DNA from 2 places in the Desulfuromonas carbonis genome. Region 1 is predicted to be linked to the other one. Evidence: riboswitches for the same ligand, from Rfam matches in the RefSeq annotation. Region 1 holds a riboswitch; the other holds the start of a gene.

Region 1 (4,740 bases):
CGCTGCGGAAGGGGCCGAGGCCGAGGAGGGCGCCGATACCGAGTTTGCGCAGGCCGGCGGCGCCGCCGCGCTCCGGGGTGGCGAGGCGCCAGGCGTAATCGCGCTTGCGGCCAAAGGGGTGCATCTCGGCGTAGAGGGCCGGATCGTAGGTCTCCTGGTAGATGGTCAGGGCATCGACCCCGGCGGCCGCCAGACGGCGGTATTCGTCCGCTGCCATCGGGAAGACTTCGAGGCCGATGGAGGCGAAGAGGGGGCGGACCCGGCGCACGGCAGCCTCGAGATAGCCGACATCCGCGGCCTGGGGGGCTTCCCCGGTCAAGAGCAGGACGTGGCGGAACCCCTGGTCGGCGAGGACCCGGGCCTCCGCCTCGATTTCATCGAGATTAAGGGTGTTGCGGGCGACCCGGTTCTGGGCGGCAAAGCCGCAGTAGCGGCAGCCGTTGTGGCACTCGTTGGAGAGATAGATCGGGGCGTAGAGGAGGATGGTGTTGCCGAAGCGGCGCCGGGTGATGCGGTGCGCCTTCTGCGCCAGCGGCTCCAGGTAGTCCTCGGCGGCCGGCGAGAGGAGCGCCATGTAGTCGGACTCGGTCAGCCGTTCGGCTGCCAGGGCCCGCTCGACGTCGGTGGAAGTCTTGGCCGCGATGTCGGACTCGACCTGTTCGGGGGTGTAACGCTGGATAATGTCGAGAAAACTCATGGTCGTTATAGATCCTATGGGTCCCATAAGTCGTATGGGACCTATAAAAAGCTCTTGCTAATCCCGCAGAAAACCGGTCAGGGGGCTGCTCGCCTCGGCCCGGGTGCGCTGCTCGCCGAGCCCGGCCAGGAACGCTTCGCGGCCGGCCTCGACTCCCTTTTTGAAGGCGGCACCCATGGCGCCGGGGGCGCGGGCGACGGCGAGGGCGGTATTGACCAGCACCGCGTCGGCCCCCATCTCCATCGCCTCGGCGGCGTGGGAGGGGGCACCGAGGCCGGCATCGACGATGACCGGAACGATCGCCTGCTCGATGATGATGGCGATCTGCTCGCGGGTGCGCACCCCGCGGTTGGTGCCGATGGGGGCCCCCAGCGGCATTACCGTGGCGGTACCAGCTTCCTGCAGGTGCTTGGCCAGCACCGGGTCGGCATTGATGTAGGGAAGAACGATGAATCCTTCCTTGACCAGGACCTCCGCCGCCTTGATGGTCTCGATCGGGTCGGGGAGGAGATAGTAGGGGTCGGGGGTCACCTCCAGCTTGACCCAGGGTTCGCAGCCGGCCGCGCGGGCGAGCCGCGCCAGGCGGATCGCCTCCTCGGCGTCGCGGGCGCCGCTGGTGTTGGGGAGGAGCAGATAGCGGGCCGGGTCGATATGGGCAAGCATGTCGTCGGCCGGGTTGTCGATGTCGATCCGGCGCAACGCCACGGTGACGATCTCGCAGCCGGACTGCTCCATCGCCGCGACCATCAGGGCGCTGGAGGCGAACTTGCCGGTGCCGACGAGGAGGCGGGAGGTGAATTCGCGGCCGGCGATAATGAGTTTGTCCATGATCGAATCCTTGGTTAAGGCTTGGTTGCTTTTGTTCGGGACGTGGGAGGAGGGACGCGGACAGGCAAGGACGGGATCGTTCCCGTCCTGCGTTCCTCGTCCCGGATCCTTATCCGCCGCCGACAAACTGGACGATCTCGACCTGGTCTCCCTCCGCCAGCAAGGTGGCAGCGAAGGCGGCCCGGGGAACAATGGCGCGGTTGCGCTCCACCGCGACCCGGGCGGGGTCGAGGCCGAGGGCGGCGAGGAGCGAAGCAACGCTGCTGCCGGCGGGGATGTCGACGGGCTTGCCGTTGGCGATGATCTGCATGGATTCTCTCCTAAACCGGGTCTGCGCCGAGCAGCAGGCGCAGTACGGCGTTGGCCTGGTGGTGGGCGGCGATCCCAACCCGCGGCGCCATCAGCCCCTGGCCGGGAGCGGCGGCGCTGGTGCCGTCGCCGACCAGGGTCAGGCGGCCCCCGACCTGCCGGCTGACGATCGTGTTGGCGGGGCCAAAGCCGGCCATCCCCGAGGCGGCGACCAGCGGCTTGTCGGCGACCTTGCCGAGGAAGGTTTCGACCAGCATCGCCTTTTGCTCGGCACGGTCGAAGGCCTCGACCATGACATCGACGCCGGCGAAGAGGGTCGGGATGTTGTCGGTCGTCAGTCGGAGGTGATGGGTGGCGACCTGCACATACGGGTTGATCCGCGCCAGGTTGTCCCGCAGCGCCACCACCTTGGGCAGGCCGAGCTGGTCGATGAAGTATTGCTGCCGGTTGAGATTGGAAGGTTCGACCAGGTCGAAGTCGGCGATGGTCAGCCGGCCGATGCCGCAGCGGGCGAGGGCGACGGCAATGCTCGAGCCGAGACCGCCGACGCCGGCGATGCCGACATGGGCCTTCTTCAGCCGGGCATGGACTCCCGGGGTGTGGCGGGCGACGAGCAGGGTTTCGAGTTCCTCGGCGGCGGGGATTTCGCCGCGGCGGATCAGCACCAGGCGGTCGTCCTCCGCCAGGGGCTGGTCCCCCTCCAGGGGGAAGCCGTTGCGGATCACCAGGTCGGCGTCGGGTTTGAATTGCTGGCACAGCGCGGCGACGGTGGTGCCGGCGGGGATGTCGTGGGATTGTTCGTTGACAAAGATGCGCATGTCCGAAAATACCAAGGGCCGCGAAAAGCGGCCCCTGCGGAACAATGCGTCCGGATGGTGCGCCGCTTTCCTACGCCGGAATGACCCGGATCAGGTTCGAAGGGTCGTCCGCTCGCGCGGACTCTCAGTGAAAGAAAATCACTCCCCTAGGGCTGCTGTCGAATTGTATGCTGAACCTACCAGCCGCGGCCGTCGCTTGTCAACGGCTTTGTCTTCGGTCGGCGCCCGGAAGCCTTGTTTTTTCGCGGCGGTTTGGTGTAGGATTAGCGAGCTTTGCCGGATAGGGCAGGGCGTTTCGACAAAGGAGTCATGATGACCGCACCCAATCCCGAGTTCATCCCCAAATGGATCGCCTGGGAATCGACCCAGCGCTGTAACCTCAACTGTGTTCACTGCCGCTGTTCCTCCGACATGGATGCCGCCATCGGCGATTTCAATACCGAGGAAGCCTTCAAACTGATCGACGACATCTGCGAGGTCAGCACGCCGGTGATGGTCCTCTCCGGCGGCGAACCGCTGCTGCGCCCCGACATCTTCGACATCGCCAGGTACGGGACGTCGAAGGGGCTGCGCATGTGCATGGCGACCAACGGCACCTTGATCACCGACGAAGTCTGCGCCAAGATGAAGGAGGCCGATATCAAGATGGTCTCCCTCTCCCTCGACGGCTCCACCGCTGCCATCCACGACGACTTCCGCTCCTGCCCCGGGGCCTTCGAAGGGGTGGTGCGCGGCGCCGAAACCCTCAAGCGCAACGGCATCAAGTTTTTGGTCAACTCCTCCTTCACCAAACGCAACCAGGCCGATATCGCCGCCACCTTCAAGGTCGCCAAGGGACTCGGCGCCACTGCCTGGTACATGTTCATGATCGTCCCTACCGGGCGCGGCGAGGAGATCATGAACGAACTGATCAGCGCCGACGACTACGAGGAGATTCTCGCCTGGCACTACGAGCAGGAGAAGGGGGAGGAGGACATCCTGATGCGCCCGACCTGCGCCCCCCACTATTACCGCATCGTGCCGCAGATGGCCAAGGCCGAGGGGGTCGACTTCAAGCGCCGCAGCCTCACTTTCTCCACCGGCGGCGGCAAGGGGTGCATCGCCGCCCAGACGATCTGCCTGATCGACTGCTTCGGCAACCTCAAGCCCTGCTCCTACTTCCATTCCTCGGTCGGCAACGTCAAGCAGATCTCCTTCAAGGATCTCTGGTTCAATTCCAGGGTCTTCAACGACCTGCGCGACTTCAAGAAGTACAAGGGGAAATGCGGCGAGTGCGAGTTCATCAACGCCTGCGGCGGCTGCCGCGCCCGCGCCGACGCCGTCCATGGTGACTACATGGCAGAAGAGCCCTTCTGCAACTACATCCCCAACCGCACCCGCAAGCGGATGGAGAAAGAAGCCGCGGAAAACGCGCCCAAGTGAAGTTCCCGGCGATGAGCGATGAGCAATGAGAAGGATGCCTTTCCCGTTGCTCATCGCTCGTTGCTCATCGCTATTTTTTCAGGAGGCAATAAACCGATGTCCACCGAATACACCTTTCTCAAGGCCTGCTGGGGCCAGCCGACCGATTATGTCCCCGTCTGGCTGATGCGCCAGGCCGGCCGCTACCTGCAGTGCTACAAGGATGTCCGCGCCAAGGGGGGCGGCACCTTTCTCGACCTCTGCAAGGACCCCGAGCGCGCCGCCGAGGTGACGATCCAGCCGATCGATATCCTGGGCGTCGACGCCGCGATCCTCTTCTCCGACATCCTCACCCCCATCGAGCCGATGGGGATGGCCCTCGATTTTGTGCCCGGTCCGGTCTTCGAAAAACCGGTCCGTACCGCCGCCGATGTCGACGCGCTCATCGTGCCGGAGGATATGGCCCAGGCCGTGCCCTACGTGCCGGCGATCATCCAGCGCCTGCGTAAAGCCTTCGAAGGGCGGGTGCCGCTCATCGGTTTTGGCGGCGCCCCTTTCACACTTGCCTGCTACATGGTCGAAGGGAAGGGGAGCAAGGACTTCGCGGCACTGAAGCAGATGATGTACGCCGACTTCCCCCTTTACGACGCCCTGATGAAAAAGATCACCGAGATGGACCGGCGCTAC
Region 2 (4,740 bases), 1.9 Mb from region 1:
GGTGCCGATGCGCCCGGCCCATTCCTCGGCGGTGACCTCTTCGGAGCCGTCCCGACCGAGGAGCGTCACCCGGTCGCCGACCGCTACGGCGGGAACATCGGTGACATCGACCATCGTCCAGTCCATGCAGACGGTACCGGCCACCGGCGCCCGGTGCCCCCGGACCAGGACCTCGCCGCAGCCGGACAAGCGCCGGGCATAGCCGTCGGCGTAGCCGACCGGCAGGGCGGCGATCAGGGTCGGCCGACTCGCCACAAAGCGGTGGCCATAGGAGACCCCCGCGCCCGGGGGGACCGCCGTGAGCTGCGCAATGGTGGTGTAAAGGCGCATTACCGGGCGCAGGTCGATCTCTCCCGCCAGGTAGTCGGCCGGCAGGCCGCCATAAAGGGCAATCCCCGGGCGCACCAGGTTGCAGTCGGGCAAAGCCGGGCCATAGAGTCCGGCGCTGTTGCTGAGATGGACGAGAGCGGGAGCGAAACCGGCGGCGCGAACCGTCCCCAGCATCGCGCGGAACCGTTCCGCCTGGGTCTGGGTAATAGGGTGATCGGCCTGGTCGGCGAGGGCGAAATGGGAGATCAGCCCCGCCATCTCCAACCCGGGGAGGTCGGCGAGCCGGGGGAGGACTGCGGGGAGGTCGGCGGGGACGAAACCGAGGCGCCCCATCCCCGAATCGACCTTGAGGTGATAGCGGCAGCTACGCCCGGCGGCCATGGCGGCCGCGCTCAGGCGCCGGGCCGCGGGCAGATCGAAAATCACCGGGGTGAGATTCTGGTCCAACAGCAGCGCTTCTTCACCCGGCGCGGCGCCCCCCAGCACCAGGATCGGCCGCTGAATCCCCCCCTGGCGCAGGGCGGTCCCCTCCGCCACCATCGCGACGCCAAAATAGTCGGCGCCGCAGGCCTGCAAGGTCCGGGCGACCGGCAGGGCGCCATGGCCGTAGGCGTCGGCCTTGACCACCGCCAGCAGCTGGCGGCCGGCCCCGGCCTGGCGACGAAGCAGGCGGAAGTTATGGCGCAGGGCGTCAAGATCGATTTCGGCGAAGGTAGGTCGTAGGGGCATCGGGCGCGGCCTTTACAGAGGGGAAAGAGGATTTTTAACATGGGGTCAGGACGGCTGTAAAGAGAAACCGGGCGCGGACGGGCGCTTGGGGTTGACAGCCTTTGGCGAATCCGCTAGTCTTGGCAAACTTTATTTGAGGAGTGTGCCATGTGCCTGGATCACGGTAGTTTTTTGCTTGTTCAGGGTGACAAAGAGACCCCCCTGGAGCATGTCGCCACCCTGCTCCCCGGCACCGGCAATCTGCGCCTGGTCGATGTTTACGGCAAGATGCGGGAAATCGCGGGGACCATCGAGGAGATCGATCTGCTCAACCGGCGCATCGTTCTTGCCTGAAATAGGCCGCAGGACCACATAGCCAGACCGCTAGGGGAGTAGTTGCTACTGAGAGTTCCGCCGACCATCGCGGAACGACCCTTTGAACCTGATCCGGGTCATTCCGGCGTAGGGAAGCGGCGCGTTGCCAGGATTCAAATCCGACGCCGCACGCCGTAACAGAGGCTGCGGCGTTTTCTATTGGGAGCAGCGCCGGCAAATACACATAGAATTCCGACACGAAAGGCCCGCGATGATCGGCGGACTCTACCTGGTCACAGATGAAAACCACGACGGGCGTCTCCTGGAGCGGGTCTTCGCGGCCCTCAAGGGGGGCACTGCCATGGTCCAGTATCGCTGCAAGGCCGGCAATGCCGACCTCGAGGCGGCGCGGGCCATAGCCGCCGCCTGCCGCGACTTCAAGGTCCCCTTCCTGGTCAATGATTCGGTGGAACTGGCGCTGGCCTGTGATGCCGACGGCGTTCACCTCGGCCAGGGGGACCAACCGGCGGTCGAAGCGCGCCGCCTGCTTGGCCCCGGGAAGCTGCTCGGCGTTTCCGCCCACACCGTCGAGCAGGCGCTGAAAGCGGAAATGCAGGGGGCCGACTATCTCGGCGTCGGCACCATCTTCCCGACGCAAAGCAAGGACGACGCCCACCCGGCCGGCCTGGCGGTCCTCAAAAAGATCCGCATGGCGGTGAAGATTCCGCTGATCGCCATCGGCGGCATCGCGGCCAGCAACTGCGCCGAGGTGATCGCCGCCGGAGCCGACGGCGTCGCGGTGATCTCCGCCGTCATGGGCGACCCCCGACCGGGGCTCGCGGCACGGGAGATTGCCCTGCAGTTCAACGCCAACGCCCCCCTCCCCCGCGGCCGGGTGCTGACCATCGCCGGCTCCGACTCGGGGGGCGGCGCCGGCATCCAGGCCGACCTCAAGACGATCACCCTGCTCGGCGCTTACGGCATGAGCGCCCTGACCGCGCTGACCGCCCAGAACACCCGGGGGGTGCGCGGCGTCCACCCCTGCCCCCATGCTTTTGTCGCCGACCAGATCGAAATGGTCCTGTCCGATATCGGCGCCGATACCATCAAGACCGGCATGCTCTTTTCTGCCGACATCGTCGCCCTCGTCGCCGAAGCGATCGAGCGCCATACGCTGCTGGCCGTCGTCGACCCGGTGATGATCGCCAAAGGGGGCGCCCCCCTGCTGCAGCAGGATGCGGTCGAGGTACTGCGCCAGGTGCTGCTCCCCCAGACCTACCTGCTGACCCCGAATCTTCCGGAGGCGGAGGCCCTCTCCGGCGTCTCGGTGGAAAGCGAAGCCGACATGGAACGGGCCCTTTTCAAACTGCGGGAGATGGGCCCTCGCAACGTCCTGCTCAAGGGGGGGCATCTCGATGGCGAAGCCGTCGACCTGCTCCTCGCCGGCGACACCCTTCACCGCTTCCCCGCCGCGCGCATCGCGACCCGCAACACCCATGGCACCGGCTGCACCTACTCGGCCGCCATCGCCACCTTCCTCGCCCAGGGTCTTCCGCTGGTGGCGGCCGTGGGCCGTGCCAAGCTCTTCATCAATGAAGCGATCCGCACGAGCACATCCCTGGGGAGCGGCCACGGCCCGGTCAACCACTGGCAGGCAGCGAAGAACCTTTCCTAAGTCCTATACGTCCCATGGGACCTGTTGCACCCCTGGGACCCATAAACACCACCGAGGAAATAAGACATGACGACACTCGAAGCGGCCCGTCAGGGCATGATCACCGACCTGATGCGCCAGGCTGCGACCGTTGAAGGGATCGACGCCGAACTGCTGCGCAGCCGCATCGCCGAAGGGACCGCCATTATCTGTCACAACCGGAGCCGCAAGAACGGCATTCCGCTGGCGGTCGGCAAGGGGCTGCGCACCAAGATCAACGCCAACATCGGCACCAGCAAGGACGACACCAGTATCGACAAGGAGCTGGAAAAGGCCCGGGTGGCGGTGGCGGCGGGCGCCGATGCGATCATGGACCTCTCCACCGGCGGCCCCATCGACGAGATCCGTGCGGCGATCATCGGGCAGACCGAGGTCTGCATCGGCAGCGTGCCCCTCTACCAGGCGGCGGTCGATACCGTGGTCCGCAAAAAGAAGGCGATGGTCGACATGACCGTCGACGAGATCTTCGCCGGAGTGAAGAAGCACCTCGACGACGGCGTCGACTTCATCACCGTCCACTGCGGGGTGACCCGCGCCACCGTCGAGCGCATGGATCGCGAGGGACGGATCATGGAGGTGGTCTCCCGCGGCGGCTCCTTCACCATCGAGTGGATGACCCACAACGACGCCGAAAACCCCCTCTATGAGCACTACGACCGCCTGCTGGAGCTGGTCAAGCCCTACGATGCGGTCCTCTCCCTCGGCGACGGGTTCCGCCCGGGGTGCCTGGCCGACGCCACCGACCGCGCCCAGATCCACGAACTGATCGTCCTCGGCGAGCTGACCCAGCGTGCCTGGGCGGCCGGCGTCCAGGTGATGATCGAGGGCCCCGGCCACGTTCCCCTCGACCAGATCGCAACCAACATCCAGTTGCAGAAACGCCTCTGCCACGGCGCCCCCTTCTACGTCCTCGGCCCGCTGGTCACCGATATCGCCCCCGGCTACGACCACATCACCTGCGCTATCGGCGGCACCGTCGCTGCGGCGGCCGGCGCCGATTTCCTCTGCTACGTCACCGCCAGCGAGCACCTGCGCCTGCCGACGGTGGAGGATGTCCACGAGGGGGTGATGGCGAGCCGCATCGCCGCCCATGCCGGCGACATCGTCAAGGGAGTGAAAGGAGCGCTGGAAAAGGACATCGCCATGGCCAGGTGCCGCAAGAACCTCGACTGGGAGGGGCAGTTCGCCCTCGCCCTCGATCCGGCCAAGGCGCGGCGGCTGCGCGCCGAGTCGGGAGTCGACGAGGAGCACGGCGCCTGTACCATGTGCGGCGAATTCTGTGCCTACAAGGTGATGAACGAACGGCAGGGGAAAATTTCCGCGGCCCACTGATCGCCGGAGGTCCTCACCGAAAGATGCAACGAGCCCGGCAGGAATCCCCTGCCGGGCTCGTAGTTTATATTGGATTCGCCCCCTCAGAAAATAGGGCGCGTCACTTCACCTTCTCTATCCGCTCCATGACGTAAACAATGCCGCCACCGAACTTGGAACGGACTTTTTCATACGAAACCTTGACCTTGTCCCCGACAGTGGGGTCATAACCAGCGGGCACCATCTCCATGCCGCGCTTCCGCTCCATCGACAGTCGCTCACCAGAAGCGGGGAAGTCGAAACGGATGCTTTTGCGGCCGATCTCGACCACCGTGCCGACGGCGGGAGAAGTCAATTCCTTG

What was found. Region 1 has a riboswitch for thiamine pyrophosphate ahead of thiF (sulfur carrier protein ThiS adenylyltransferase ThiF). Riboswitches for the same ligand answer to the same signal wherever they lie in the genome.
Region 2: another riboswitch for thiamine pyrophosphate. It lies ahead of thiD (bifunctional hydroxymethylpyrimidine kinase/phosphomethylpyrimidine kinase); the one in region 1 lies ahead of thiF (sulfur carrier protein ThiS adenylyltransferase ThiF).

What each region holds. Positions count from the first base shown of each region.
Region 1 covers NZ_BAAHXR010000003.1:2,111,438-2,116,177, forward strand. Annotated here, with positions in the region: gene thiH (2-iminoacetate synthase ThiH) at 1-697, opposite strand, end outside; gene ACYQ8E_RS16490 (thiazole synthase) at 755-1,525, opposite strand; gene thiS (sulfur carrier protein ThiS) at 1,635-1,835, opposite strand; gene thiF (sulfur carrier protein ThiS adenylyltransferase ThiF) at 1,846-2,652, opposite strand; TPP riboswitch at 2,703-2,810, opposite strand; gene ACYQ8E_RS16505 (radical SAM/SPASM domain-containing protein) at 2,965-4,074, shown strand; gene hemE (uroporphyrinogen decarboxylase) at 4,171-4,740, shown strand, end outside.
Region 2 covers NZ_BAAHXR010000003.1:224,884-229,623, forward strand. Annotated here, with positions in the region: gene alr (alanine racemase) at 1-1,059, opposite strand, end outside; gene ACYQ8E_RS08025 (CooT family nickel-binding protein) at 1,207-1,392, shown strand; TPP riboswitch at 1,415-1,524, shown strand; gene thiD (bifunctional hydroxymethylpyrimidine kinase/phosphomethylpyrimidine kinase) at 1,625-3,028, shown strand; gene thiC (phosphomethylpyrimidine synthase ThiC) at 3,095-4,399, shown strand; gene ACYQ8E_RS08040 (hypothetical protein) at 4,500-4,740, opposite strand, start outside.